4 regions of the Variovorax sp. LjRoot175 genome follow, and region 2 is predicted to be linked to each of the others. Evidence: riboswitches for the same ligand, from Rfam matches in the RefSeq annotation. Region 2 holds a riboswitch; each other region holds the start of a gene.
What was found. Region 2 has a riboswitch for glycine ahead of gcvT (glycine cleavage system aminomethyltransferase GcvT). Riboswitches for the same ligand answer to the same signal wherever they lie in the genome.
Positions count from the first base shown of each region.

Region 1: linked by a shared signal. The riboswitch ahead of ACSQ89_RS40825 (RidA family protein) and the one ahead of gcvT (glycine cleavage system aminomethyltransferase GcvT) in region 2 are both predicted to bind glycine.
Region 3: linked by a shared signal. The riboswitch ahead of ACSQ89_RS03110 (FAD-dependent oxidoreductase) and the one ahead of gcvT (glycine cleavage system aminomethyltransferase GcvT) in region 2 are both predicted to bind glycine.
Region 4: linked by a shared signal. The riboswitch ahead of ACSQ89_RS39025 (D-amino acid dehydrogenase) and the one ahead of gcvT (glycine cleavage system aminomethyltransferase GcvT) in region 2 are both predicted to bind glycine.

Region 1 covers NZ_CAXURY020000003.1:620,981-628,140, reverse strand. The annotation lists gene ACSQ89_RS40845 (alpha/beta fold hydrolase) at 1-25, shown strand, start outside; gene ACSQ89_RS40840 (RidA family protein) at 137-478, shown strand; gene ACSQ89_RS40835 (GlxA family transcriptional regulator) at 757-1,926, opposite strand; partial or broken gene ACSQ89_RS40830 (transposase domain-containing protein) at 2,112-2,286, opposite strand; glycine riboswitch at 2,381-2,471, shown strand; glycine riboswitch at 2,487-2,592, shown strand; gene ACSQ89_RS40825 (RidA family protein) at 2,839-3,309, shown strand; gene ACSQ89_RS40820 (SRPBCC family protein) at 4,103-4,543, shown strand; gene ACSQ89_RS40815 (RidA family protein) at 4,556-5,053, opposite strand; gene ACSQ89_RS40810 (aminotransferase class V-fold PLP-dependent enzyme) at 5,050-6,369, opposite strand; gene ACSQ89_RS40805 (helix-turn-helix transcriptional regulator) at 6,689-7,160, shown strand, end outside.
Region 2 covers NZ_CAXURY020000001.1:2,190,121-2,197,280, forward strand. The annotation lists gene gcvP (aminomethyl-transferring glycine dehydrogenase) at 1-988, opposite strand, end outside; gene gcvH (glycine cleavage system protein GcvH) at 1,002-1,376, opposite strand; gene gcvT (glycine cleavage system aminomethyltransferase GcvT) at 1,401-2,597, opposite strand; glycine riboswitch at 2,609-2,726, opposite strand; glycine riboswitch at 2,739-2,841, opposite strand; gene ACSQ89_RS11050 (hypothetical protein) at 2,871-3,779, opposite strand; gene ACSQ89_RS11055 (hypothetical protein) at 3,912-4,448, opposite strand; gene ACSQ89_RS11060 (TRAP transporter large permease) at 4,530-5,822, opposite strand; gene ACSQ89_RS11065 (TRAP transporter small permease) at 5,819-6,331, opposite strand; gene ACSQ89_RS11070 (TRAP transporter substrate-binding protein) at 6,408-7,160, opposite strand, start outside.
Region 3 covers NZ_CAXURY020000001.1:601,663-608,822, forward strand. The annotation lists gene ACSQ89_RS03110 (FAD-dependent oxidoreductase) at 15-1,274, opposite strand; glycine riboswitch at 1,354-1,460, opposite strand; gene ACSQ89_RS03115 (helix-turn-helix domain-containing protein) at 1,594-2,328, opposite strand; gene ACSQ89_RS03120 (hypothetical protein) at 2,449-3,291, shown strand; gene ACSQ89_RS03125 (MFS transporter) at 3,313-5,274, shown strand; gene ACSQ89_RS03130 (phosphatase PAP2 family protein) at 5,274-5,927, shown strand; gene ACSQ89_RS03135 (YiaA/YiaB family inner membrane protein) at 6,031-6,516, shown strand; gene ACSQ89_RS03140 (hypothetical protein) at 6,552-7,010, shown strand; gene ACSQ89_RS03145 (DUF2145 domain-containing protein) at 7,079-7,160, shown strand, end outside.
Region 4 covers NZ_CAXURY020000003.1:253,978-261,137, forward strand. The annotation lists gene ACSQ89_RS39010 (PAS domain-containing protein) at 1-1,565, opposite strand, end outside; gene ACSQ89_RS39015 (hypothetical protein) at 1,947-2,468, opposite strand; gene ACSQ89_RS39020 (hypothetical protein) at 2,947-3,450, shown strand; gene ACSQ89_RS39025 (D-amino acid dehydrogenase) at 4,003-5,328, opposite strand; glycine riboswitch at 5,415-5,520, opposite strand; glycine riboswitch at 5,533-5,625, opposite strand; partial or broken gene ACSQ89_RS39030 (8-amino-7-oxononanoate synthase) at 5,890-6,087, opposite strand; gene ACSQ89_RS39035 (hypothetical protein) at 6,352-6,924, shown strand; gene ACSQ89_RS39040 (hypothetical protein) at 7,036-7,160, opposite strand, start outside.

The sequences.
Region 1 (7,160 bases), on a different contig from region 2:
AGGTGGCCTACCTAGGCCTGTCTAAACTTCGAACGTGTGTTTCAAAGAGCCGGCATCTTTGCGGCTAAAGATTTTCCCGGCCCCGCTTTTCACGCGGGGCCTTTTTCCGCAGCTCAATTTTTTTCAGGAGAATTCCATGAGCATTCAGCGCATCGAACCGGGCGCCCGCATGAGCAACGCCGTCGTCCACGGTAACACCGTCTATCTCGCCGGCCGGGTCGGCGAAGGCGAGAGCGTCACTGACCAGTGCAAGAGCGCACTTGCCGACATCGACCGCCTGCTCGCTGCCGCCGGCAGCGACAAGTCGAAGATCCTGCAGACGATCATCTATCTCTCGGATATCGCCAATTTCGGTGAAATGAACGCCGTCTGGGAAGCCTGGATCGATCCAATCAACCCGCCGGCCCGCGCCACCAGCGAAGCCAAGCTCACCACACCGAAATTCAAGGTCGAGTTCATCGTCACGGCGGCGATCTGATCGCTCCGATATAGGAACCAGGAAGCAGGCCTATCGCTCTGATAGGCCGGCAATCGGGACTCGAGGAGTATCGTTTAAGGGTACGGGAGAGATCGGTCACCTGCCCCCTCCCAACCGCCAGCGTCGTGGCAGGGAAGTCCGTCAACTTGGGGATACCGGATTGATGAAGCGAGCCAGGCTTGGCGAATGGGCAGATCATTGCAGTTCTGCACAAGCAGACGGCGGGCGCGAAGCTCGCCGACCTGCTGAGGAGCTGTTAGAGGTAGCTCGGCTGTCGCTCAGTGCATTTCTGCCTCGGTCAAGCCGCCATCGGGATTGATCCTGCTTGAAGAACCAACTACTGAGTGAGCCAGATTTGTATAAACTGACTTTCTCGATCGCGACAAGTCTAAATCCTGATCACTCTTTACCATTCTTTCGTAGAGAGAAGCCCATTGCGGCGATATAACGTCATCCAAGCTTACTTTTGATTGTCGTGCTTGCGATGGGGTCATTGCAAATTGAGCTCGGAAACATCGATTGAAGTGAGAGCTATCGGAGAAACCGGTGATCGTCGCGATTTCGGTTATTGACTTGGGGCTATTTAAAAGAAGCCAATATCCATAAGCGAGTCGAAATTGACGACAATATTGCTGGACCGGTTGCTTCATTTCCTGCTGGAAAAGCCGTTCTATCTGCCGCTTAGAAACCCCCAAGGATGACGCAAGAGATTCAACCTTCAATGGCTGCTGTCCAAGATTTCTTTCGATGATCTTGAGCGCCCGAAGTACTCTCGCATCGCGTGGATTTTCTCTTGTTTCAGAATTCTGCTCAGTTTCGGTGGGGGAGGTCGAAAGCTCTTGCGGCGCGGGAATCTCGGCGCCGATAGCGGCATAATGACGCTCTAGAAGCCATGATCCGAGTTCCAGCGCCGCTAGCCCTCCTGCACAGCTAACTCGCCTGCCGCTCACGACCAAGTTAATGCCGGAGATTTGCTGCACCTCTGCAAAACGGGTATCTCGGTCGACGCCCCGATACCAATCCGTTGCGCAGGGCAACCTATCGAAAAATCCGGCTTCGATTAGCACAAATAGTCCCGAACCTGTCCCCACAAGAGTTGCGCCCTTCATATCGGCGCTTGTGAGTGCTTCCAGAATCGATCTGCGGTCCTCGACAGGAGCAGCTGTCTTCCCGCCTATCACGAAAACGTAGTTGCAATCGCGAGCAGCGTGCAGGGGCGCTGTCGGAGGTACTTGGACCCCGCAGGTCGTTTGCGCTGGCTTTTGTCCTAGAACGATATATTCAAAGTCGACTCCGACCGCGGCTGCGGGGTCGGTGCAATGCTTCAAGATATAAACCAGGGCAGAGTACGAAAACATCGTGAAGCCCGGAAGGAGGATGAAGCCGACCTTCACTCGCCGCCGCGCCAGCTTGGCGGGTTCGGCCTTCACACCAGATACCGGCATCATCGTGGACTCTCCTGCCAAAAGGTCGGCAATCGTAGCAGTTGCAGTATGTCCGCGCGCAATCGGATGCTCATGGCACTTGTCGCATAGAAGGTAAGCGGATGGCCGTCCGATCCTTGACGACTGCGACCGGCGGCACGCGGCAATTGGCCGCTCACGGCGGTCTCGCCGGGAGGGCACTTCATCGATTGCCAGCGGTGCGGCAGGAGATTGTCGATGCGGCTGGCCATGTGCGTGGGCAGGCGCTGCAGGACGTCTTTAGGTACGCGTGCGGATCAGGGCCGCAGAGCTTGCCGCCTGCACCAGGCTCATCACGACGGCCGCGCGCTGGCCGGCCAGTTCTGATTTTTTCAACTCCCCTGCCTCACGTTCCAGGCTTGGCGCTCGAACAACGAGAGGCTGGTTGGCTCCCGACCCCTTGCGGCACTATCGACTTCCAGCAACGATCCGAATAGACTTCGTCATAGCAGGAGAGCGGGCCGCGCGAAGCGGCTCCACCGAAGGCGCAAACTCCCATAAACGCTCAGGTCGGCTCACGTGATGAGCCTGTACTGCATCAACTGTCAAAGCCGTCTGGAGAGCCATCACGTCATGTGATGCACCGAAGGAGCAAACCTGCTGCGGGCGCAGCGGGTGAATCTCTCAGGTACCGAGGACAGGGGGAGCGGCAACTTGGACGCATGGTCCGGTTGCTTTCTTTTCGAGCTTCCGTTTCTCCGCGTTCAAGCGCTGCAACCTCATAGGTTCACGACATGCGCGTGATCGTTCTCGGCGCCGGCCTGCTCGGGATATTCGTACCACAGGCAGCGCGCTCGCGCCCGCCCTGAGCGAGCTGAATGCCGACGATCAGCTCTCCGCCCCACTCGACGACCCCTATTTCGGCAATTGACCACTTACTTCCAAGGACACCAGAGAATGACAACGCAAGGACCCGACGCACGCCTGACCCAACTCGGCATTGAATTGCCGACGGCGGTCGCCCCCGTCGCCAACTATGTGCCGGCCCGAAAGAGCGGCGCGCTGATCTACATCGCGGGCCAGGTGCCGACCGCCGGCGGCAAGGACCAGTACGTGGGCAAGGTCGGCCAGGACGTCTCGATCGAGAACGCCCAGAAGGCGGCGCGACTGTGCGCGATCAACATCCTTGCCCAGCTGCGCACGGCGCTGGGCGGCAGCCTCGATGGCGTCGCGGGCTGCGTGCGCCTCGGCGGCTTCGTTAATTCCACCCCCGAGTTCGGCGACCATCCCAAGGTGATCAACGGCGCCTCCGACCTGATGGTCGAGGTGTTCGGCGAAGCGGGTCGGCATGCGCGCGCCGCAGTCGGCTGCAATTCGCTACCGCGCAACGTCGCTGTCCAGGTCGATGCCATCTTCGAGTTGGCCTGACGATGAACCACGCCGCGGCCTGGGCTGACGGCTGTGTACCGATAAATGCGCTGACCGGCTTCCTCGGCAGCGGCACCCACGCTGCTGCGCCATTTGCTGGCCGATGCCGGCGTGGCGGACACGGTGGTGGTCATCAACGAGTTCGGTGAGGTCGGGCTCGACCACCTGTTGGTGCGCGCGAGCTCGCTGAAGAGGTCGTCCTGCTGAGCTCGGGCACTCTACGAGTTCGGCCGGGCTCTCTTGGCTAGACAGCGTTTCAGCGCGGGCGCCATACACGACGCGACGCGGACCAACCGTGAAGACCGCCTTTTAGATGAAGAACTCGGTAATCTAGAACACTGGAAATGCTTATATGGGCGCCTCCCGGATTACAAGCAACTTGTGTGTAAAGGATCAGGAGGCAGGGCTGCAGTCTATATCCGGCCTGTTGTGCAGGGGTGATGCCTGCTGGCCCTGATGGTATTCGCTGACGAGGCTCCCAACTGATCATCGAGTTTGGTGCTCTTGATCCATATCGGAGTGTTCCCATCCCGGTCCGACCTGTCTGGCCCATCACACGCGTGGTCGCTTGCTCTCCTTCGAAGCGGTAGTTTCTAGGTTCCTGTCAGTGCACTGGCTGCCACGCCGCAGGTCTCCACGCCTGTCCGCGTGCCAACACCACCATATCGTGCGCGCCAGCTTGTTGGCCACCGCCGACGACCACGCGGTATGGCCGGCGCTGGGCTTCAAATTTGACCCGGGTGTTTAGCCTACCCTGATCCTTTTTAAGCGGTGCCATCGCAAGAACAAGGCGGTGCGCAAGATCGACCCTGCCTCCCGGGCGACTGTGTATTCCGCGATGAACGAACCGGCGATCCTGAAGCAGTGCATCCCCGGCTGCGAAGAGGTCGAGGAGAGGTCCGACGGCGAGTTCGCCGCGATCGTGCGCTTCGAATTCGGACCGCTAAAGGCGCGATTCAGGGGCAAAGTCCGCCTCTTCGATCGGGATCCTCCGAACGGCTATCAGCTGGTCGGCGAGGGCGAGGGAGGCGTTGCGGGCTTTGCCAAGAGCTCAGCCGTCGTGGCCCTGGCGGACACACCGGAAGGGACAAGGTTGACCTACCAACTGGAAGCGAATGTCGGCGGCAAGATCGCTCAGCTTGGCCAACGCTTGCTCATGTCAACGACCAAGAAGATGCAGGAAGGAGGAGGCGTAGTCGATCTCGCCGCGAATGAGGTGCTCGAGGCGCCATGATGCTTCGCGAACTCAGCGCGCCGCGATGCACTCCACTTCGACACGAGCGTTAAAGGCCAGTCCGCTCGATCCGAACGCGCTGCGTGCGGGAAATTTCCCCGCCGAGAAATAGGTCTTGTAGACGTCGTTGAAGGTGTTCCATTCATTCATGTCGGCCAACATCGCGGTGCACTTCACTACGTCGGCAAACGTGTATCCATGCGCCTCCAGTGATGTCCTGATGTTCTCCATCACTTGTTTGGCCTCCGGCTGAATCCCGCCAGGTGGCAGCTTGAGGCTGCCGGGGATGTTGCCAATCTGGCCTGACAGGTAGAGCGTCGGACCGACTTGCACTGCCTCGGAAAATGGAAGTGTTGTGGGAAGAACCTTTCCGGAGTTCAAGTGCTTTGGAGCCGCACAGCCGCTGATTAAAACGATCGCCAGGCCAGCGAGCGCTACGGGAAGTATCAAGCGGCCGGCAGCGCCAACGCCGCAAGACAGTGGATTTGCTTGAAAGTGCTTGGAACTCATGGGGTACCGATCGCTGCAAGAAACTTGTCGATGTCGCTCATGTCGTTGAAGACAGACGGCGAGATGCGTGCGTGATTTGCGCGCAAGGTAATTTCGATCTTCGCGGGTGCAAGGCGAGGCGCCAGCTGGGATGCGTTGAGATAGGCGAATGTCACGATGGCGGAGTTGGAATCGGTCGGCGTCACCACTTGAAAGCCTCTGGCCCTCAGGCCGTTCTGCAAAGCGTCGGTCATAGGCTTTCGATAGGCTTGGATCTTGTCGGGGCCCACGCTCTGAATCCAGTCGATCGATGCCGCGCATGCCGCCTCGATCGCACTTGCTGGGAACGATCCCATGAAATACCCAGCGACCGAGTTGATCTGAACGCTCTCGTATGGGACGCTGCCCGGCGGATCAAGCGGATACACATGAAGAATTGGAGCCGCAAAGTTGCGGGTCTGGCGATAGCCATACCATGGGCGCTGGAGTTGGGGCAGAAGGCTCTTGCGCACGTACAGAAGCGCGAAGCCGAAGTCGCCCATGAGCCACTTGTAGGTTCCGCAGGCGGCGAAGTCCACACCTGCCGCCTTGACGTCAATCGGCATGTTGCCGGCGGACTGAATCAGGTCGACGTACACGAGCGCCCCACGCGAATGCGCCAGGTCGCATACGGCCTTGAGGTCATGGGTAAATCCGTTGTACAGCGACACATGCGAAATCGCAACGAGCTTGGTTCCGGGTGAGATTGCCGCATCCAGAGCGGAAAGTGAGATGCGGTAGTCCGCGTCCATTGGAACGGTGATGACGTTCACTCCCCGGAGCCGATACTGCTCGTACATGTAGAAAGACCCGACGAAGTGAAGCGCGTCGGTCACTACCCGCCCGCCAGACTCGGGCAAGCCGAGGGCCTTCGTGACGAGGTACTCACCCATCGATGTACTCGGAACGTACGTGACCTCATCCGCATCGGCATTGATCAGGGCCGCGAACTTTGCCGTGGCCGTTGCGCTTCCGCCCGCAAGCGTTGTTTTCGATTGCGCATAGGACGCCAGGGCATCCTTGGCATAGGTGTTCCATGGGTGATCAGCGGCTCCGTTGAGGAAGATGCGGTCAGCCACGCCAGGGAAAAGCGCCCTCGCCGGCAGCGTCGGCGTGGACGCAGGTGGCTCGGCCGCAGTTGCTGTGCCGATCGGCAGGATTCCACCCGAACCGCCACCTCCACCCCCGCAAGCGGCGAGTTGTCCGCCCAGGACGCCCGCTACCGACGCGCTGCCCACAGTCTTCAGCCAGCGACGCCGAGAAGTAGCAGGCGCTGTCGTGTTTTCCGAATCGCTCATAATTCAAGCTCCATGTTGAGAAGTCAACAAATTGTTGAATCTTGGTGCGTAGATGCCCTACAGCGGGGCGACTCGTCCAAGGGCCAAGCTTGCGTTGCGCAAGACGCATCGCCAGAATTCAACACCGAGTTTATTGTTCTACGTTTTGTTGAAGCGTCGACTAGGGATTCCACTCACTATGCCCCGTTCCCCATCCAACACAAAGACTCTGCCCCGGCCGACGGCTACCGCGAAGCCCCGCCGTATCAAGCGACAAACATCCAACAGCGCCGAAGACGCATCTGTTCCCGCAGCCCTCAAGGAAGATCGTCGGCGAATCATGGAAGTTCTCAAGCCCGTGGTACACATGATGGGTTCAATGCTGGGACCGAACACCGAGCTGGTCCTCCACGACCTCACCAACCCCGAGGCGTCGGTCATTGCGATTGCGAATGGCCATGTTTCGGGTCGCGATGTCGGCAGCCCCATCCTGACCGGACCGAAGGACGACCGTGCGTTCTCTGCTGCATTGACTTCCGCCACTCACGCAGCGCAGAGCGGTCATTCGGTCGTCGACGCTTATCCAACCATCAGTCCGAAGGGCACGCCCCTGCGATCTGCGACCGTCGTCTACAGGGACGCGGAAGGAATCCCCTTTGCTGCGCTGTGCATGAACGCCGACCTTACGGTGCTGAAGCTTGCCCATGCCTGGCTTGAGCAATCCATTCATGGCCGGCCACCCTCTGCCGCGGCGAATGAGGTGCAAAGCGATCCGCCCGACATGGACGCATTGATGGACGAGATCATTCAGT
Region 2 (7,160 bases):
GCTCGCGCGTCTGCAGCGCGAGCCGGTAGGCCGGCTGGCCTTGCGTGTCCACGCTCACGCCCACCAGGCGGCCGGGCAGCGAGCGCTTGAACTCGTCGCGGCAGGCCAGATAGGCCGCGTGCGGGCCGCCGTTGCACATCGGCATGCCGAAGCGCTGCGTGGTGCCGCAGACGATGTCGGCATCCCATTCGCCGGGCGGCGCCAGCAGCGTGAGCGCCAGCAGGTCGGCCGCCACGCAGAAGGCGGCGTCGCACGCATGGGCGTGGCCGGCGAGCGGGCGCAGGTCGTGCACGTGGCCGGTGGTCGAGGGGTACTGCGCGAGTGCGCCGAAGAAATCGCCGCTGGCCATCAGGTGCGGCAGGGTCTCCGACACGGTGCTGACCTTGACCTCGATGCCGAGCGGCGCCGCGCGCGTTCTGATGACCTCGATGGTCTGCGGATGGCAGTCGCCCGAGACCAGGAACACGTTGCTCTTGCTCTTGACGCTGCGCTTGGCGAGCGTCATCGCCTCGGCCGCCGCCGTGGCCTCGTCGAGCATCGAGGCATTGGCGATGGCCATGCCGGTGAGGTCGCACACCATGGTCTGGAAGTTGACCAGTGCCTCCATGCGGCCCTGCGAAATCTCGGCCTGGTAGGGCGTGTAGGCGGTGTACCAGGCCGGGTTCTCGAGCACGTTGCGCAGGATCACGCCGGGCGTGTGGGTGCCGTAGTAGCCCTGGCCGATGAAGTTCTTCGCCACCTTGTTCTTCGCCGCAATGGCCTTCAGCTCGGCCAGCGCGTCGGCCTCCGTCACCGAGGCGGGCAGGCGCATCGGCTTCGTGCGGCGGATGGCCGGCGGCACGATGCCGTCGATCAGCTCGGCGCGGGTGGTCGAGCCGACGGCGGCGAGCATGCGCGCTTCGTCATCGGCCTCGATGCCGATATGGCGGGCGATGAATTCCTCGGCGTTCTCGAGTTCGCTGAGGGAGGGCAGGGAAGACTTCGGCATTGGCGTGTTCGGTTCAGTTTTCGTCGGCGAACTTTTGATAGGTGGTGGCGTCGAGCAGTGCATCGAGCTGCGAGGCGTCGCTGATCTTCATCTTGAAGAACCAGCCCTCGGTTTCGGGCGCGCTGTTGGCCAGCGAAGGGTCGGCGCGCAGCGCCTCGTTGACTTCGGTGATCTCGCCCGTGATGGGCATGAACACGTCGGCCGCCGCCTTGACCGACTCGACCACGCCGGCGACATCGCCCTGGCTGTAGCTCTTGCCGACTTCCGGCAGGTCGACGAAGACCACGTCGCCCAGCGCATCCTGCGCATGAACGGTGATGCCGACGGTGGCGACGCCGTCGCCGACCGCCTGGACCCACTCGTGGTCCCTGGTGTACTTGATGCTCATGAAAGGCTCCTTGAAGAAAAGAATTCAACCGCGGTAGTAGTGCTGCGGCACGAAAGGCATGGTGCTCACTTCCATCGGCACCGGCTTGCCGCGCACGATGGCCTGGATGCGGGTGCCGGGCTCGGCATAGGCAAGCGCGATATAGGCCATCGCGACCGGCCGGTCGACCGTGGGGCCGAGCAGGCCGCTGGTCACCTGGCCGATGGGCGCGCCCTCGAAGGATTCGAGCAAGGTGCCATCGCGCACCGGCACGCGCTCCAGCGCCACCAGGCCGACGCGCTTGCGCTTGAGCGTGTGGTGGTCCAGGTGGCCTGCGACGCCATTGGCCGCCGTGAGTTGCGCCAGCACCTTGGCCGCGCCCGGAAAGCCGCCTTCGCGCGCACCGCCGGTGCGCCGCACCTTCTGGATCGCCCAATTGAGCGAGGCTTCGACCGGCGTGGTGGTCTCGTCGATGTCGTTGCCGTAGAGGCACAGGCCCGCTTCGAGCCGCAGCGAATTGCGCGCACCCAGGCCGACGGGCTTGACCTCGGGCTGGGCGAGCAGCAGCCGCGCGAGCGCTTCGGCATCCTTGGCGGCCACCGAGATCTCGAAACCGTCCTCGCCCGTGTAGCCGCTGCGCGTGGCAAAGGCCGCGATGCCGCCGATCTGCACCGCGCCGCCGGTCATGAAGACGAAGCGCTCGATGCCGGGCGCGAGCCGGGCCAGCGCGGTCACGGCCTGCGGGCCCTGCAGCGCCAGCAGGGCGTGGTCGGGCATCGGCAGCACCTGGCAGCGCGCGCCGATCCTGGCCTGGATGTGCGCGATGTCGGCCACCTTGCAGGCGCCATTGACGATCACGAACAGCGAGTCGTGGCCTTCGTTGAAGAACATCAGGTCGTCGAGGATGCCGCCTTCGTCGTTCAAGAGCAGGCCGTAGCGCTGCTTGCCCGGCGCCAGGCCGATCACGTCGACCGGCATCAGGCTCTCGAACGCGGCGGCGGCATCGGGGCCAGCCAGGCGCAGCTGGCCCATGTGGGAGATGTCGAACAGGCCGGCGGCCTCGCGCGTGTGCTTGTGCTCGGCCATCAGGCCGGCGGGGTACTGCACCGGCATCACATAGCCCGCGAAGGGCACCATGCGGGCGCCGAGCTCCAGGTGCAGGTCGTAGAGCGGGGTCTTTTGCAGATCGTCGGATGCGGAGGCCAAGGCACTCTCCAAAGGGGCAGTCCAGATCCATGACATTCTTGCCATGGGCCACCCCTGCTGTCCGCTTTACCTGAGAGATTCGCCCCACGATCGGGGTTTGCTCCTTCGGTGGACGGCACTGCGAACAAAGAACGCGATGCGCCGCCTCTCTCCAGCAAGGAAACGCCCGGAAAATGGGGCGCTTCGTCAGTCCTTTTGCCTGAGCGTTCGGGCCCGTTTTTCGAGGGGACCTGCGCCTTCGGCGGCCCCGCGCTGCGAGGCTCTCTCCTGACCCGTCCGAGTGTAAGGGATGAGCCCGGTCCTGGCCGCTCAGGAGCGCTCCAGGCGCAGCCGCCTGAGCAGAAACTTCTCCCACAGCTTGTCGGCGACGAGCTGCAGGGAGCTGCGAATGTGCGCTCTGGCATTGCGCGCGTCGTAGGGCGAGCGGATGTCGGCGCCCAGCTGCCGGGCGCGCACGCTGAGCATGCTCTCCGAGAGAACGCAGCGCGCCTTCATGCGCAGGTCGCCGAAGTTCTCCGGCGAGAGCGCACTGGCCTTGTGCCATTCGTGGGACCACTTGAATCTGCGCTGCCTGGACGGATCGCTCTCGTCCTTGATCAGCCAGGCTGACACGAAATCGACATAGGCCTCGTCGACGCTGTCGCGAAACAGACGGTGCTCGGGTTCGAAGCGGTCGTAGACCAGCGAATCCAGGAATTCGTTGCCCGGCGAAAGCGCACCGAGCTGGCTGCGCAGGTTGCCGTTCATCGCGAAGCAGTAGGTCGAAACCCATTCGAGCAGGGGACCGAGCGGCGTCATCGTCGAGCGCGGAAAATCGTTGATCTCGCCGAAGAGCCACGGGCCCGGGTGCAGCCCCAGCCTCTTGATTTCACCGCCGAAGCCGGCCACCCTGCGTTCGCTCCATCCGTGGTTTCGCGCGACGGTGTCGTTCGAAAAGATCCACACGTCGGGCTCGCCGCTGCGGGCAAGAATGGCTGCGACTCCTTGGTCCCACCCAGTGAATTCGCGGTTGGAGTTGTCGCCTGCGATGACGAAGCCGTCCTCGAATTCCGCATTGCGCAATGCTTCGCCTCCGGTGGACCTGGCGTTGTCGACGATCGCGAGAACGACACGATCGCTCTCGCCGGCCAACTGCCTTCGCAGCTTGGTCAGCACCTGGACCGAATGATCACGATGCCGACTCCCGTACTCCAGATGAACAAAACCGTAGTTCGTCATGCCTGTTGACAGAAAAAAGAAGGGAGGGTCGGGGCGCCGGATGGGCGCGACGCGACGAGTATCCCTCCTCGTCTTGTCAGCGGAGACGCCGAGTTTGCCCGGATGCGGCCATGGCGGCCGTCGGGGCCGATTTCAATGCACGAGCTGGGGCGGCAGCAGCTTGTCGATGCGTTCGCGGATCGACGTGGCGCGCTCGGCACCCGCGAGCTTCTCGATCTCGCCGAGCATGGCGGATGCGGCGGCCAGCATCGACTCCCGGTCGCGCGCTTCGCGCAGCAGCTCGCGGAACTGCCCGGCCAGGATCGGATCGCGCCTGACGAACATGCGCTCGCACAGGTCGAACAGGAACATCCGCGTGGTGGCGAGCGAACGCTTGCCGTCGAAGACATCCGCCGCGACCGGCGGCTCGGGGCTCGCGTCGGGCGCCGGAGCTGCCTGCACCGGCGGCGCCACGGCGGGCGTAGCGGGTTGCGAACGATGCAGATAGCCCTCCTGCACCAGGTGCAGCGCCACGCGGCCGGCCTCGTCGCGGCTGCCGAAGAGCTGGCCGAAGTCGGTGACCGAGCGCTGGCCGTCGGCCATCAGCAGCAGGGCGCGCTCGCGCTGGCCCAGCGTGCGGCGGCCCGGCTGGAGTTCTTGGCGCGCTTTCTCGGTCTTGATGAGGAACATGGGATGCTCGGGCGTTCGGGGTCGAGCGCCGCAGCATCGGGGATCCGCATGACATCCTCGTGAATGACCGGGCCGCTGCCGCTATTTGAAGCCCCACAAACGCGGCAGCCAGGTGCTGAGCGCCGGAACGAAGGTCAGCACCAGCAGCACGGCCGCGTGCGCCCACAGGAAGGGCACGAGCTCGCGCACCAGCTGCGACATCGGCACCTTCGAGACGTTGCAGGTCACGAACAGCAGGCCGCCTACCGGCGGCGTGATCATGCCGAGCGTGAGGTTGTAGATCACGATCATCGCGAAGTGGACCGGGTCGATGCCGAGCTTGATGGCCACCGGCGCGAGGATGGGTGCCAGCACCATCACGCCGGGCAAGGGCTCGATGAAGATGCCGAAGAGCAGCAGGAAGACGTTCACGATGATCAGGAACATCCACGGCGAGAGCTGCATGCTGACGAGCCATTCGGCCAGGGACTGGGGAACGCCTTCGATGGTCAGGATCCAGGCGAAGGAGGCCGACAGTCCGATGATGATCAGCACCGAGGCCGACAGCAGCGCCGAGCGCGCGAGGATGTCCGGCAGCGCCTTCCATTCGAGCGTGCGGTAGACGAACTTGCCGCACACCAGCGCATAGAACACCGCCACCACCGAGGCCTCGGTGGGCGTGAACCAGCCGGCGCGCATGCCGCCGAGGATCACCACCGGCAGCAGGATGGCGGGGATGGCTTTCCAGGTGGTCAGCAGCACTTCGCGCCAGGGCGGCATGCCGCCGTCGCCGCGGTAGTTGCGCTGCTTGGAAACGTGGAAGTTCACCACGCACATCGCGACCGCGATCAGCAGGCCGGGAACGAGGCCGGCCACGAACAGGCTGCCGACCGACACGCTGTCGTCCTGCAGCGCGTAGATGATCATGATGATCGAGGGCGGAATGATCGGGCCGACGATCGCGGTCGAGGCCGTCAGCGCCGCCGCGTAGGAGCGGTGGTAGCCGGCCTTCTCCATCATCCTGATGAGCATCGAGCCCGGCCCCGCGGCATCGGCCAGCGCCGAGCCCGAGATGCCCGAGAAGAAGGTGAGCGAGACCACGTTGGTGTAGCCGAGCCCGCCGCGCCGGTGGCCGACGAACTGGCCCGCGAAGCGCAGCAGCACCTCGGTCAGCGAGCCGCCGCTCATGAGTTCGGCCGCCAGGATGAAGAAGGGCACCGCCATCAGCGGGAAGCTGTCGATGCCGGTGAAGGTTTCCTTCAGCAGCACCATCAGCGGATAGGACTCGGCGAGGATCAGCGTCGCGGCCGTGGCCAGGCCCAGCGCGAAGGCCACGGGCACGCCGATCGCGAGGAACAGGCAGGCCGACAGGATCAGGATGATGCTGGCGTTCATAGCGAGGCGCTCGCATTCGCATCGAAGTGCGCGTCGGACGCGAACTCGCGCTTTTGCACGTAGCCGCGCACGATCAAAAGCCAGTGGACGATGAGCAGCACGCCGCCGATCGGCATCGCGCTGTAGATGTAGGCAAAGGGAATCTGCGTGACGGCAGTCAGCTGGAACATGGTGCGCTCCATGTAGAGCCAGCCGTACCAGACCATGAAACCGAAGAAGGCGAAGAGCAGCGCCGCGACCACGGCGCGGACCGCGACCGCGCCCCTGGGCGGCAGCGCGTCCTGCAGGTTCTCGACCGCGATGTGGCCGCCGTAGCGCAGCACCGGGCCGGCGCCGAGGAAGGTGAGCCAGATCATCATGTGGCGCGAAACCTCTTCGGCCCATTCGAGCGAATTGCTCGTGAGGTAACGCATCCCCACGTTGATGAAGATGATGACCGACATCGATGCGAGCAGCAGAATCAGCGCCCAGCGGTTCGCGGCCAGAAAGTAGTGTTCGAAGGTTTTCATATCAAAACAAAACCGCCCGGTGCCACTGCGGGTTCACCGGGCGGGAGTGCCGCAACGCGGCACGCGCGTTGCCGCGCTACTTGACGTCGCTGATCTTCTTGATGTTGTCGGCGCCGAATTCCTTGGCATAGCCGGTGTAGGCCGGCTTCAGCGCTTCGCGGAAGGCGGCACCGTCGACGGTGCGCACGACCTTCATGCCGTCCTTCTCGAGCTGGGCGATGCCGCTGTTCTCGTCGTCGTTGACCTTCTTGCGCTGCGCCGCGCCGGCCTTCCTGGCGGCTTCGACGAAGACCTTCTTGTCGGCATCCGACAGCTTGTTCCAGACCTTGGGCGACAGCAGCAGCAGTGCCGGCGAGTAGACATGGCCGGTCAGCGAGAGATGCTTCTGCACCTGCGCGAACTTGGAGGACAGGATCACGGGAATCGGGTTCTCCTGGCCGTCGACCGTGCCCTGCTGCAGCGCGCCGAACAGTTCGGGGAAGGCCATCGGCGTCGGCAGGATGCCGAAGGTGCGGTAGCCGTCCATGTGCACCTTGTTCTCCATCGTGCGCATCTTGAGGCCCGCGGTGTCCTGCGGCTTCACGATGTCGCGCTTGCTGTTGGTCATGTGGCGGAAGCCGTTCTCGGTCCAGGCCAGCGCGATGATGCCCTTGCTCGGGAACTTGGCCAGGATGTCCTGGCCGATCGGGCCGTCCATCACCTTGCGCGCGTGCTCGTAGTCGCGGAACAGGAAGGGGATGTCGACGATCTTGACCTCGGGCACGAAGTTGCCGACCGGGCCGGTGGAAGTGTTGACCAGGTCCTGCGTGCCCAGCTGCACGGCCTCGAT
Region 3 (7,160 bases), 1.6 Mb from region 2:
GAGGACGCGCGCGGCTACGGATTTCTGAAGGCGAACTCGAGCTCGGGCCTGAGGCCGCTCACGATCCGGGCAATCGACTTGCCGGCGCCGCAGGCGTTGATCCAGCCGCGCGCGCCCGGCGCGACATTGAGGAACAGGTTGAACAGGCGGGTCTTGCCGATCATCGGCAGCCCGTCCCGGCTGACGGCATGCACGACCGTCTCGAGGGAGGCATGCGCCGTGTCGGCCGCGCCGGGCAGCAGCGTTTCGATGCGGCGCAGGATGGCGTCGACGCGGTCCGAATCGGGCTCGCTCTCTTCGTCGAAGCTGGCGCGTACCGTGGCGGAGACCCGCAGGCAGTCGCTGCCCGGCGTTTCGATGCGCCGGATGCCCAGCTTGCCCTGCCGGTCGCGCAGCGCGACGCGCGGTGCGCGGGTCGCGTCCTTGAGAGGGATCGTGACGATGTATTCGCGCAGGAAGCGAAAAGGCATGGCGATCTTCAGCTTTTCGGCGTGCATCGCGCTGGAGATGCCGAGCGCCAGCACATAGGCCTGGCCGCGCAGGACGACGGGCTGGCCGTCGGCATCGAGCAGCTCGACATGGTCGATGCGGCCTGCGCGCTCCTCCAGGGAGATCACCGTGTGCTGGGTCAGGAAGCGCACGCCGGCCGCGCGGCACAGGAACACCATGCTGGCCGCGAACTGGGCCGGGTCGCGCGCCGCCGGATCGTCGAGCGAATAGGCTGCGCCGGCGAGCTCGCCGCGCAGGGCCTGCAGGGCCGGCTCGATGCGCAGCGCCTCTTCGGCCGAGACCAGGCGCTCCTCGCATCCCAGATCTTTCCAATGAGAGGCGCGCGCCAGCCGGGCGTTGAAGGCGTCGGCATCAGTGTAGATGCTCAGCAGGCCCGGGTTGCGCTGGCCCGGGGGCACGCCGGCTTCGTCGCGCAACGAACGCACGATGTCGCGGCTGTAGGCGCCCAGCCGGACGAGGTGTTCGATCGGCTTGGATTTCGGCGCCTCGCCGATGGCGCGATCGAGCAGCTTCGCGAAGCGTCGCCGCAGGCGCACGTACAGCCCCACCCATTTCGCGCGGGCGGCACGGCGAGCGGCGGATTGCCGAAGAAGCTGGTCGGCCGCGGCCGCGGCCGCGGCCGTGACGACCGTGTCGACGCGCCCGCGCGCCTTGGCGGCCGGCGTGGCATGCCTGTCGACCACCGTCACTTCGTGGCCCAGCTGTTGAAGGTAATAGGCCGATGTCACGCCGAGCAAGCCGGCGCCGAGTACAACCACGCGCATGTCCAGATCCTTTTGGGATGGCATGAACGGCGGGATTGGGCGCTCACTGTGCGGAGCTGCCGTAACCCGGGGTTCAGATGCCGCTCCCCCTGTCCTTGGTACCTGAGAGATTCATCCGCTGCGACCTGCAACGGACTTGCTCCTTCGGCGCATCACCTGGCGTGATGACTCTCCAGACGGCAATTGACTAAATGAGCAGTGATTCGAACCGATGCGAGGTTCACCTGAGCGTTCATGGGAGTTTGCGCCAACGGTGGGATGTCGATGCATCCGTTTTTCTGCGGTAAGAATCTTAGCTTAGAAACCGGTTTCCTGGCCGTCACGCGCGGCGCAGGCGGGTGAACAGCTCGAACTCCCAATTGCGCATGCCCAGCAGCAGCGTGTAGCCCTCGCGCTCCTTGGGCGAGAGCTTCTGGTCGGTCTGGTGTTGCTGGGCGAAATCCTGGGCCACGCGCTGCAGCCGGTCCAGAAAGGCCGGCGCCAGCGAGCGGCTGATCGAGCCGTGAACCAGCAGCAGGCCTTCGGCCGGCCCGTCGAAGCCGCCTCGGTAGTAGTCGAGCACCACGTTCTCGCGGAAGAAGTCCATCACCGGCCCGTGCGGGCGCCAGCGGAAGGTCTTGGCGAGTTTCAGGCGGTAGCGGTTCAGCGGCCGGAGCTCGATGATGCCGATGCGGTCGAGTTGCGCGAGGTAACCGATGCATTCGGCCTCGCTGATCCGGTAGGCGGTCACGATCTGCTCCAGCGTCCACTGGCTCAGGACGCAGATGGCCAGGAGCAGCAGCTTCTTGTCCTTGACCACGGCCTTTTCCTGCTCGAGCGTCAATTCCTTGAGCAGCGGCTGCGCATCGGCCACGCGGCGGGCGAGTTCGGCGAAGTCGATCTTGAGTGCACGGCAGATCGCATCGACCCGCGTGAGCGGCATGTCGCCCTTGGCGAGCATGCGCTTGACGCTGGATTCGGCCATGTCGAGCGACTTGGCGAGATCCGCATAGGTCATGCGGGCGGTTTTGAGCTCGTTCTTGAGAGCCTGCACAAGGTCGACGGTGGTGCTCATGGCGGGAGTATTGGGATTTGATACCTGAGGTCGTGAAAAAGTACTCCGTATCGATTCTCGATGCTCCCGGAGCGGTTGACAACCTACATTCCGCCGCACACACATCACCCGGAGCCCGCCATGCCTCTGCCTTCTCTGACCCGCCGCGAACTTGGCCTCTTGTCCCTCTTCGTCCTGCTCCTGCTGCTTGCGATCGCCGGCCCGGCCCTGCCGGCGCCCGGCCTGGGCGGCGCGCCTTTCGCCGACGACCGCGGTTGGCACGGCGTGCCCTATGCGATGGACGTGCTGAGCAACCTGCCTTTCGCGGTGATCGGCGTCTGGGGGCTGCGCTGGCTGCGCTGGCTGGAACGGGCGCACGAGGAGGCGCAGGACGCCGCGACGCTGCCCCAGGCCACGGCCCAGCCGCCGGTCAACACGCTCGACTGCGCCTGGATGTTCTTCGCGGGCCTGATCCTCATCGCCGCCGGCTCGGCCTTTTACCACCTGCAGCCCGACGGCCTGCGGCTGGCGGCGGACCGCGCCGGCATGGCGGTGGCCTTCGCCGGCCTGATCGGCTGTGCCGTCTGCGAGCGAGTCAGCGCCCGCGCCGGCTGGCCGGCCGCCTGGTTCACGCTGACCGGCGGGCTGCTGGCGGTGGCCGTCCACCAGGTGAGCGGCAACGTGCTGCCGTGGGCGCTGGTCCAGTTCGGCGGCATGGCGCTGGTGCTCGCGCTGGCACTTGCCAAGCCCCTGGACGGCGCCATCGGCCTCAGGCTCGGCTGGGTGATCTTCTTCTACGCGCTGGCCAAGTTGCTCGAGCTGTCGGACCATGCCATTTACGAAGCGACGCATCATCTGATGTCGGGCCACAGCCTCAAGCACCTGGTCGCGGCGCTGGCGGCGCTGCCGGTGCTGCATGCGTTGCAGTCCATGGGGCGGCAGACGCTGCGGCACAATCCGGGCGCGGCCGCGGTGACGGCCTGAGGAACCCGCCAGGGAATTCGCATGACAGCACCGGTCGACGCCTCCATTGCCATCGCGCCCGAAGCGCATGCGCACGCCAATCAATTCGCCTTGCTCGGGCAGCGGAGGTTCGGCCCGTTCTTCTGGACCCAGTTCGCTGGCGCGGCGAACGACAACCTCTTCAAGTTCGCATTCACCGTGATGGTGACCTACCAGCTGCAGCTGGGCTGGATGCCGCCGGCCATGGCGGGATTGGCCATCGGCGCACTCTTCATCCTGCCCTTCCTGCTGTTCTCGGCGACCGCGGGGCAGCTCACCGACAAGTACGACAAGACGAAGATGATCCGCTTCGTCAAGAATCTCGAGATCGCGATCATGGCGGTGGCGGCGTGGGGCTTCATGCGTGCGGACGCCGTGGTCCTGCTGGGCTGCGTGTTCCTGATGGGGCTGCATTCCACGCTGTTCGGTCCGGTCAAGTTCGCCTACCTGCCGCAGGTGCTTGATGCGCGGGAGCTCACCGGCGGCAACGGCATGGTCGAGATGGGGACCTTCGTCGCCATCCTGCTGGGACAGGTGGCCGGGGGCCTTCTCGTGGCATTGCCGCAGGTCGGCCACACCACGGTGGCGGTGGCTTGCGTGCTGTTGGCGCTCGCGGGGCGCGCGGTGGCGCAGGCGATTCCACCCGCGCCGGCCACCGATCCGGGCCTCGTGATCAACTGGAATCCGTTCAGCGAAACCTGGCGCAATCTCAAGCTGGCGCACGGCAACCTGGTCGTGTTCCGTTCGCTCCTGGGCATCTCGTGGATGTGGTTCTTCGGCGCCGTGTTCCTGAGCCAGTTCCCGAGCTTCGCGAAGGAGGTACTGCACGGCAACGAGCAGGTCGCCTCCCTGCTGCTGGTGGTGTTCTCGGTCGGCATCGGCATCGGCTCGCTGCTGTGCGAAACCCTGAGCCGCCGCCAGGTGGAGATCGGCCTGGTGCCGCTGGGCGCGATCGGCATGAGCGTGTTCGCCATCGATCTCTACTTCGCCTCGCGCGCGCTGCCGCCCGCGGCGGAGATGGGGCTCGGTGCCTTCATGGCCCAGTCCGTCCATTGGCGCGTGATGGCCGACCTCGGCCTGCTGTCGCTCTTCGCGGGGCTCTACAGCGTGCCGATGTACGCGCTGATCCAGCTGCGCAGCCAGCCCACGCACCGGGCTCGGATCATCGCGGCCAACAACATCCTCAATGCCCTGTTCATGATCGGCAGCGCGGTCATCGCCGGCGCGCTGCTCAAGGCCGGCTTCACGATCCCGCAGATCTTCTTGTTTACCGGCATCGCCAATGCGGTGGTGGCCTTCTACATCTTCATGCTGGTGCCGGAGTACCTGCTGCGCTTCGTGGCCTGGGTGCTGTCGCGCATCGTCTACCGCTTCGACGTCAAGGGCGAGGAGCACATTCCGGCCGAGGGCGCTGCCGTGCTGGTCTGCAACCACGTGAGCTTCATCGATGCGGTGCTGCTGATGGCCGCGAGCCCGCGGCCGATCCGCTTCATCATGGACCACCGCATCTTCCGCGTGCCGGTGCTCGGCTGGCTGTTCCGGTTGGCCAAGGCCATTCCGATCGCGCCGCAGAAGGAAGACCCGGCAGCCTATGAAGAAGCCTTCGCGCGCGCGGTACAGGTGCTGCGCGAGGGCGATCTGCTCGCCATCTTCCCCGAGGGCGCGATCACGCGCGACGGCAGCCTGCAGCCCTTCAAGGGCGGGGTGATGAAGATCCTCGAGGCCGCGCGTGCCGAGGGCATCGATCCGCCGGTGATCCCGATGGCGCTGACCAATCTCTGGGGCTCCTACTTCAGCCGCGTCGAGGTGCGCGACGGTGAGAACGTGGCCATGGTGCGTCCGTTCCGACGCGGCTTTTTCAGCCGGGTGGGGCTCCATGTCGGCAGTGCGATGCGGCACGCCGAGGTGCAGCCCGAGGCTTTGCAGCGGCGCGTGAGCGGGCTGCTGGAAAGCCAGCCGAGCTGATGCTGTTCCTGCCTGACGGCTTCTGGTATTCGATCACCTGGTTCGGTGACAGCGGCTTCCTGCTGCCTGTCGCGGCCTGGATTGCCGTGTGGCTGGGCGTGCGGACGGTCACACGGCCGATCGCATGGCGCTGGCTCGCGCTGTTCGGCTCCGCCGGCGCCATGGTGGCCGCTTCGAAGATCGCCTTCATGGGCTGGGGCATCGGCAGCGCCATGCTCAACTTCACCGGCATCAGCGGGCACACCATGCTCTCGGCCAGCGTCTGGCCGGTCGCCTTCTGGCTGACCGCAGCGCATTGGGAACCGCGCGTGCGCGTCTCCGCCGCCACGCTCGGCTGGGTCTTCGCTGCGCTCATCGGGCTGTCGAGGCTGGCGATCTATGCCCATTCCAAGTCGGAGGTGGCCGCCGGATTCGCGCTGGGCGCGGCCGTCAGCGCGTTCTTCCTGTGGCAGCAACAGCACCGGCCGCCGCCGCGGCTTCATTGGATCCTGCTGCTGATCAGCATGGTCTCGCCGATGCTCTTCCTGCGCCCCGGCACTACCGCGCCCACGCACGACGCGCTCGGGGTGATCGCGGTGCGGCTGGCCGGTACCGAGCGGCCCTTCACGCGCGACGACCTGCTGCGCCGTCGGGTGCGCCAAGGTATCGACTAGAGATACCGGAGGCGCCGCAAGGCGCCACTGGTGCAGTAATTTGCGCCTCGCCGAGGAAGTGCGAACCATCATTCGCGCACCTTCACTACGCCGCGAGGCATTCATGCAACCCTTCTCTTCCACCGTTTCCATCGAACGCGACACCCGTGCCTGGCAAGTCCAGGTCTGGATCTCCTTCGGGATGGCCGTGTTCCTCTGCGCGACCGGGCTCGGCTGGCTGCCGGGGCAGGCGCTGGACCGCGCGTTCATGGTGATGGGCTACGTGTTCTGCCTCTCGGCCGCCTTCGTGCTGGCGAAGTTCGTGCGTGACAACCAGCGCGGCACGACGCCCGGTGCCGGCGACACGCCGATGTGGAAGCTGGTCGTCTGGGGCGGCTTCTTCACCGCGATGGGCCTGACCGGCTGGGGCCTGCTGCGGATGGAGATCAGCGAGACCTACAAGGCCTTTCTCGGCGTGAGCTGGCTGTTCCTGATCAGCTCGGCCTTCACGCTCGCCAAGACCCTGCGCGACCGCCATGAAACCGATCTCGCCGAGGCGCGCCTCCAAGGCCGCCGCGAAGCCCGCGCCGAAGCCGGCCAGGGCGAATGAAGCACTCCATACACCTCATCTTTCGAAAGCACATCATGAAGAAGTCCTTCGTCACGGTTCTGATGGCGGCTTGCGCCGCGATGGCGGGTGTTGCCGCCCCGCTTCACGCTCATGCACAGAGCGAAGCCTCGGCAGCGCTCTCGATGCTGCCGCTGGCCTCGGTCGTCGGCGTCGCCTCGGTGGCCGGCAGCGCGGCGAGTGCCGCGGTGGCCTTGCCCGCGGCGCTGTCGGTGGGCGGCTCGGTGCTTACGGTGGTGGCGGTAGAGGCATCGGTCGACGGTACCGTCTACCTGCTCGAACGTGCCTCCGATGGCGCCCGGGCCAGCGTCAAGGTACTGGGCCGCGCGGCCCACGGTGCCTCGGTCGTTGTCGGCACGATGGTCACGGTCAGCGTGATCGGCTCGGGCATCGTGCTGTCGGCGGCCGGCGAGGTGCTGGCCTTCGTGCCCAATGCGGTCGGCCGCGCGCTGCTCTACAACGAGAGGCTGTCATGAGGCGCGCGCCCACCAACTTCGGCCCCTACGAGATCGAGTACCGGGCCCAGGTTTCCCGCCCGCGCCGAATGCTCCGGGCCATTCTTCAGGTGTTTGCGGCGGCGGCGGCCGTGGTGCTGGCGGGGCTCTTCCTGTTTCCGCTCAACGCGC
Region 4 (7,160 bases), on a different contig from region 2:
AAGGTGTAGCGCAAGGATGCGTCCACGTGCGACACCAGGGCCGGAAGATTGTCCGTGATGGCGCGAATACGCGCCTCGCCCGCGGCCCGCTCGCGCTCGGCCACCTTCTGGCGCGTGATGTCGAAGGTCATCACGTAGTAGCCGACCGTCTGGCCGCCATCGCGGATGTCGGGCACCAGATGGCACTCGAAGAAACCCTCCTTGCCATTGCGATCGTAGGTGCCTTCGCAGCGCGTCGCCGCGCCCGCCAGTACCTTGGCAACCTGCGGGACGAGTTGCTCGTAGACCGCCTCCGGCAGCGACTCCTTCATCGTCATGGTGCCGATGTCGGCCTTCGTCCTGCCGCGCATGCTGAGTCCCGCCTTGTTGCCGAAAAGGCAGCGCTGATCGCGATCGAAGTAGGCGACGACGGCGGGCAGGTTGTCGGTCACATCGCGCAAAAACCGTTCGCTCGACCGCAGCCGCTCGTGAGCGACCTGGCGCTCCAGCATGAGCGAATCGAAGGTGCGCGAAAGATCGCCGATCTCGTCCTTGGGGACGACCTGCTCCAAGGGAGCGTAGTTCGAGACGGCGCGCGAAACCTGCATGTGTTCATGCAGCTGTAACAAGGGCATGAGCTGGGAGCGCATGACCACGAAGGCGATGCCTCCCACCAGCACGGTCAGGAGCAGGGCGCCGGCCCATGTGTAGCGCTCGATTTCCTCGACCTGGGCAAAGGCTTCGTCTCGCGGGTAGATGCAGCCGAGCACCCAGTTGGTCTGGCTGATGCGCTTGAAAGCGTAGAGCCCCTGCATGCCGGTGCGATCCTTGGCTTCGATCGCACCCTCGAATCCGGCCATGGCGAGCTCCGTCGGGGGATTGCGCGCTCCCTCGGCGTTCGCACGCCGGAGAATCCGGGACTTGTCCGGATGATCGATGACGATGCCATCCGTGTTCGTGATGAACATGTAGCCGCTCTGGCCGAACTTGACGTTGGCAAGTTCGCCAAGAAAGTTGTGCTCGCTGAGGTTGATGGCTCCGGAGATGACGTAGACCACTTCACCACGCTTGTCGAGCACCGGCTCGGTCATGGCGACCTGCGCCATGCCGTTGAGGCGATTGCGGTAGGGCTGAGAAATGACGCCCGCCTTGGTGGCGACCGTCTGCAGGAAGTACTCTCGGTCCTTGATATTGATCCTGCCGTTCCGCAGTGGGCCATTGAGGCCGGCCACCAGATCGCCGTTCACGTCGACGAAGGCGACGTTGGCAAATGCATCCTTCAGGGATTTGTGCTGCGTGATGAAGTCTTGCAGCAGCGCGGTGTTCGCAAGGTGATGCGCCTCCACGCTGTCGCCGAGGGTCTTGAGCAAGGTGCGCCGACTCAGGAACTTTTGATCCACAGCCTCGGCGATGGAGGAGATTCGTTCGAACTCTTCGTTTGCGATGGCCGTCTGCATGTTGCGCTTCACGAAGTAGAGCGCGGCGGTGGTGACGCCCAGCGTGGTCAGCAGAACAATCGCGACCATGCCCACGGACAGGCGGGCCCGCAGGCCGAGGCGAGGGAATTGAAGAGATGGAATGCGCATCGCAGGGGGGCCCGGATCGGAGCAACTTCAGCTGCACCTATAGCCCGTGAACAATGAAGGCGTCCTTGGAGGAAGGTACGAACAGGGTCGTCTCGCCGACGCGGGCGAATCGATATTCCTTGCCGTTGATCGCGATGGCCTTCATTTCACCCACACCCGGTATTCGTGGCCACCGGCGAGGTGCGTTGTCTGCAGGACCTTGAAAACCGGGGGCACGTGCACCGTGAAGCCGATGTGAGCTGTTGCACTCGTCGTCCCCGCACCTGACTCTGCCGCGCAGGGCAAGGCCAAGGACAGCAGGAACATGGTGGCAACGAGCCACCTCATGTCTGCACCAATACTGGAACTCATTGGAAACTGGGTCCGCTCGGATTCGAACGTCTACTTCAGTTCGTTCAGCTCCATGAAGTTGCTCTCGATCCAGACCCGACCCTCCTCGTTCAGCGCGAAGGTCAGTGCCTTCTCCTTGGACAGCTTCTTCTCCTGAATCGCCCGGGAAAGCGGATTCACGCTCCCGAACTCACCGCGCCTGTGGTTGTAGACGTGCTCCGTGCCGTCTTCATCGCTGTAGGTGTAGGAGACCGTGATGCCATCCAGGTCGGCGAGAGGCTGCAAGAACGCGATGAACTGCGATGCCGTGATGCCTTCTGTCCTGATGGCATCCCAGTGCCTGAAGAGACTCGGCTGCGCGCCCGTCGGCTCACGCCGGTCGACCTCCGGCGTCTGCCCGAATGGCCGAACCTTGGTGGCCATCGACTCTGAATCAGGCGCGGTGCCATTCCTGCGAAAGAAGCTGGCCACGGTGCGTGAAAACATCGTGCCATCCGATGCGGACTTGGGCCCTGCTGGCAAGTCATCCAAGCAATGGGGCACGGTCTCCATTTCCTCGCTGCGCATTCTCATGGTTCAAGTCCTTCTCTTCTTATTCATTGGCGACATCGTACGGTGGCGAGCGTCGGGGAGGCCGTATTCTTGGGCACCGTCCTACAAGACAAGCGTGCATTTTTCGCGAAGCGACTTCGTTAGTTGGCGTGCATTTAATAGACTCTTGCCGTAATGGAGTCCAAAGTTTTCATGTCGCACGGGAGCTGCTCGTGCGTGCTCAGACGTCGGTCGACATATCCGTTGCCATAGCACGCAACTCGCGCCGGTCAGACCGCGAAGCCTGCAGTTGAAATTGATTGAAGCACTCGACGATTTCGGACTGCAGCCGGACATCGGCAAGACCGGAGTGAGTGGCGACTAATTCAAGCGTGAACGCAGGACTAATGGTACGTCGCGGAACTTATGAATGAATCATTGCGTCCTTTTAAGAGAATCACACAACAAGTGGCCATCGTCCGACCCGCGACGATGTCTCGTTGGGTATGCTCTCTGAAGCATGGATGACATATTCAACAAGTGGACAGCCTTGTCGGACGAGTATCAGAAGCAGTTTGCGTTGCTGCAGACGGGTGACAAATCGGCCTGTAAGGAGGCGCGCAGGCTGGCAAAGGAACTTGACCTTCTCACTCGGGAGATGCGCGCAGCTGAGAGCCGAAACGGCGATCGAATGAAGGCGGGGATCTACCAGATTCAGTTCACCATGGACACTCGATCGCTCGGCAGTGGCGCGGTCGTCGTCAAAGGGCGAAGTTTCGTCGGTGCCGATGGGATTCATTTCTACCGAGGCGACATTCGTCGAGAAGGAACCGAGGTGGCCGTGTTGATGGAGGTCACCCGCCATAACTTTGCGGTCGGCTCGCCCTTCGGGAACGAGGCACTTTTCACCTTGAGATGGCGTGGCGCCATAGCAGCGGACTTCAGCTTTCAACTTGAGCATCAGCTTGCGAACTCGAGATCTACCGTCCGTGTTTCCGGCAGGATCGTGGACGCCGCAGACTGACGCGTCGCGGCCCGAAGTCGAACAGCTCACAGGGAGCGTCCAATGAACCTCGCGAAACATCTGCAAGCGGCTGGACATTTGCAGCGTGCGAAAAGGAATGTGCTTCAGGTGCAGGGATTCGGGGCCCGGGCGCCCTGCATCGGTAACGTCCGCCTTCGGATGCCGCCGATGCATATGCGTTCGCGACCCAGTGCGCAGGCGGTGGAACGTTCGCGGGTGCTTGAACGCCCCGCCAACGAACGCGTGCCCCTGCAATTGGCCACGACGGTCAATGAGGTGTGGAGCATGGCTACGGGCGTATTAGTTCCTGCCAGAGGTCTTCTTTCGACACGTGCTTCGTTGGGCGGTTCGACAGGGCTTTGAGCACACATCGAGCGGCCGCATCCAAGCGGCTTCTTCCATTGCACCCGAGCGAACGATCAACTGGTGAATAAACGATCCAGCGCGTTGCAGAAATCGACACAGCCGATGCTTCATGCCACCGCCGACCAGGGCGCTCTGCGCCCCCGTTGGTTGTCAGGCAACTGAGCCATGTGCAGCAGGACGGGTGGTTCAGAGAGGCATCCAGGGAGCAGAGGAGCCAGTCTGCCGGGTGCCTTGTGTCCCATGCTCCAGCCCGGTGAACGTGAAATCGACCTCCGGCCTCAGCCCGCTCACGATGCGCGCGATCGATTTGCCCGAGCCGCAGGCGTGGGTCCAGCCCAGCGTGCCGTGGCCGGTGTTGAGGAACAGGTTCGGCAGCTTCGTTTTGCCGATCAGCGGCACGTTGCTGGGCGTCGCCGGCCGCAGGCCGGTCCAGAACTGCGCGCGGCTGGTGTCGCCGGCGCCGGGGAACAGTTCTTCGACGCGCCGCACGATGGCCTCGCAGCGCACGCGGTTCAGGTCGCGGTCGTAGCCGTTGAGTTCGGCCGTGCCGGCGATGCGCAGGCGGTCGCCGCTGTCCGAGGTGTAGCGCGAGAACACCAGCTTGTATTCGTCGTCGGTCAGCGACACCTGGTGCGCCTTCGAAGCGTCCTTCACCGGCAAGGTCACCGAATAGCCCTTGGCCGGGTAGATCGGCAGCCGGATGCCCAGCGGTGCGGCGTAGAACGGGCTCAGCGAGCCCATCGCCAGCACGAAGGCATCGCCGCGGATGCGCTGGAAGCGGCCTTCGTTGTCTGTCGCTTCCACGTGGTCGATGCTGCCGCCTGCTTCGCGCAGCGCGGTCACGGTGTGGCTCATGAGGAAGTTCACGCCGGCCGCAGAGGCCAGTGCGACCAGTTCGCGCGCGAAGCGGTTGGCATCGCCCGATTCGTCTTCGGCCGTGTAGGTGGCGCCGGCCAACTGGGGCCGGATGTGGGCTAGCGCGGGCTCGATCTTCACCGCCTCGTCGGCCGAGATCACCTGGCGCTCGCAGCCCAGTGCGCGCATCTGCTCGGCCGGCTTCAGTGCGCCGTCGAATTCCTTCTGTGTCGTATAGAAGTGCAGGATGCCCTGGGTGCGCTGGTCGTAGCGGAGACCGGTGTCGCGGCGCAGCTGCTGCAGCGTGTCGCGGCTGTAGGTGCCCAGGCGCACGATCTGCTCGATGTTGTGGCGCGTGCGCGCCGGCGTGCATTCGCGCAGGAACTGCAGGCCCCAGAGCCACTGGCGCATGTCGGCGCGGATGCGAAAGAGGAGCGGTGCATCTTCCTTGCCGAGCCATTGCAGCACCTTGAGCGGCGCGCTCGGGTTGGCCCAGGGTTCGGCATGGCTGACCGAGATCTGGCCGCCGTTGGCGAAGCTGGTTTCGGCAGCCGGTGTGGCCTGCCGGTCGATCACGGTCACTTCGTGGCCGAGTTGCTGGAGGTAGTAAGCCGAGGTCACGCCGAGCAGGCCGGCGCCGAGAACGATCACGCGCATTTCGAGAACCCTTGAGGTTGCAGCGCTCGAACGCAAAGGGAACGGAAGCTCGAAAAAAGAAAGCAACCGGACCGTGCGTCCAAGTTGCCGCTCCCCCTGTCCTCGGTACCTGAGAGATTCACCCGCTGCGCCCGCAGCGGGTTTGCTCCTTCGGTGCATCACATGGCGTGATGGCTCTCCAGACGGCTTTAACAGTGAAGCAGTACAGGCTCATCACGTGAGCCGACCTGAGCGTTTATGGGAGTTTGCGCCTTCGGTGGAGCCGCTTCCCGCGGCCCGCTCTCCTGCTGGATCGCAGTCTATGCGGACCATCGCTGGCAGTCAATAGTTCGCCATCGGGCGGGCCCGACCCCGGGGCATGAAGCAGGGGGCGCGGGTTGGTGCTTCTTAGTAGTCAACAATGCGTCAGGCATTGACCAGTCGATCGGCTGGTCAACTTGGTCCAGGCGGAGCGGCGCGAAGGAGACTTGCTCCAGGGCAAGAGCGAGGATCGTCGATCCACGCGCAGTGCCTGGCGCTGCTGGCCTATGCCTCCGACAATGCCGGTGACGAAGCAGCCGTTCATCTCAAACTCCCGGCGGCGCAAGCGAGGCCATCGACCAGCGCCTCCACATCCTGCGGCGTGTGCGCTGCGCTCAGCGTGATGCGCAGGCGCGCGGTGCCCGCAGGCACGGTCGGTGGGCGGATCGCCGGCACCCACAGATCTTGTGCATCGAGCGCCGCGGACAAGGCCAGCGCCGCCGCGTTGTCGCCGACGAGCTCGTATTGGCGTCCATCGACAAGATCAAGCAGATCTACCTGGCATGTGATGGAAGGGACCTGCGACGAAAGACCGCGCGCGCCAAGCTCGGGCGATCTTGGCGCTCCACTGGGTGCTTATGTTTTATAACGTTGCTGAACATATGTGGAGCAAACGTCTCACTATCAATCGCCGAAATACAGCGGGCTGGCGCGAGAAGAACGTGTTCTCCTACTCCTCCTGATATTCGGCCGCTGAACGGCCGGAAACCAACTCTGTTCATCTTGATCTTTGAGAAACTGCACCTTGCGGGCGGGGACTCGCGGGGCTACGAATTGGGCGAGCCCATGCTCGTTCATGATCGGGATCGCTTTCTGGGCTCCCTAGACCCGGTCGAAGTCAGCCCCGACAGGTCGGAAGTTCGCATCGCCCGCTTTCTACCTTCGCCCCGTTTGGGAAGCGAGCGACGCAAGTTCGGTCCGCTCTTGCTGGTGGAGGTCACGATGTTTCTGGCCGAGCACTTCCCGAGCATCCAGAACGTGCACTTCGCGTTGACAAGGGAGATCGAAATGGACGGAGACGGCATGATGATCGCCGCCGCTCGAATCGAGCTGCTGAGGAGCATCGGTGCCGCGGAAGCTCATGCTCGGCCGCAGCCAGATTCGGGCAGGCCCGGCAATTTTGTTGTCGAAGGCGTTTGGTCGTACACAGCGCACAACCTGGGTGCTCTCCGGTCTGCCCTGTCAATCCAGCGCGAGCTCTATGGCAACCATCTGGCTTGCATTCCGAAAGCAGAGCGTCCGGTTCCGCTGCTGCGCCGTTTGAAGCAGTGGTGGGTGCGCGGTCGTGGCATGTGAGGTCGGTCGCTTTGCCGGAGAGCGGCGATCGAATGCCCCCTGTGCAGCGGCTGTAGGACGGCCTAAGCGCTCTGGGACATTGGACGACCAACGCGACAAGCGGGGCTTTATTCAACAGATGAATCGCCACCAGGACTTGCGGCGCGTTCCGTTTGTCTTGGCGTCGACTGCGGCAAGCGTGTTTTCGGGCACGCCCGCGCGGCGCTGCAGCTCTCTTTCGAAATGCAGGGCCACCG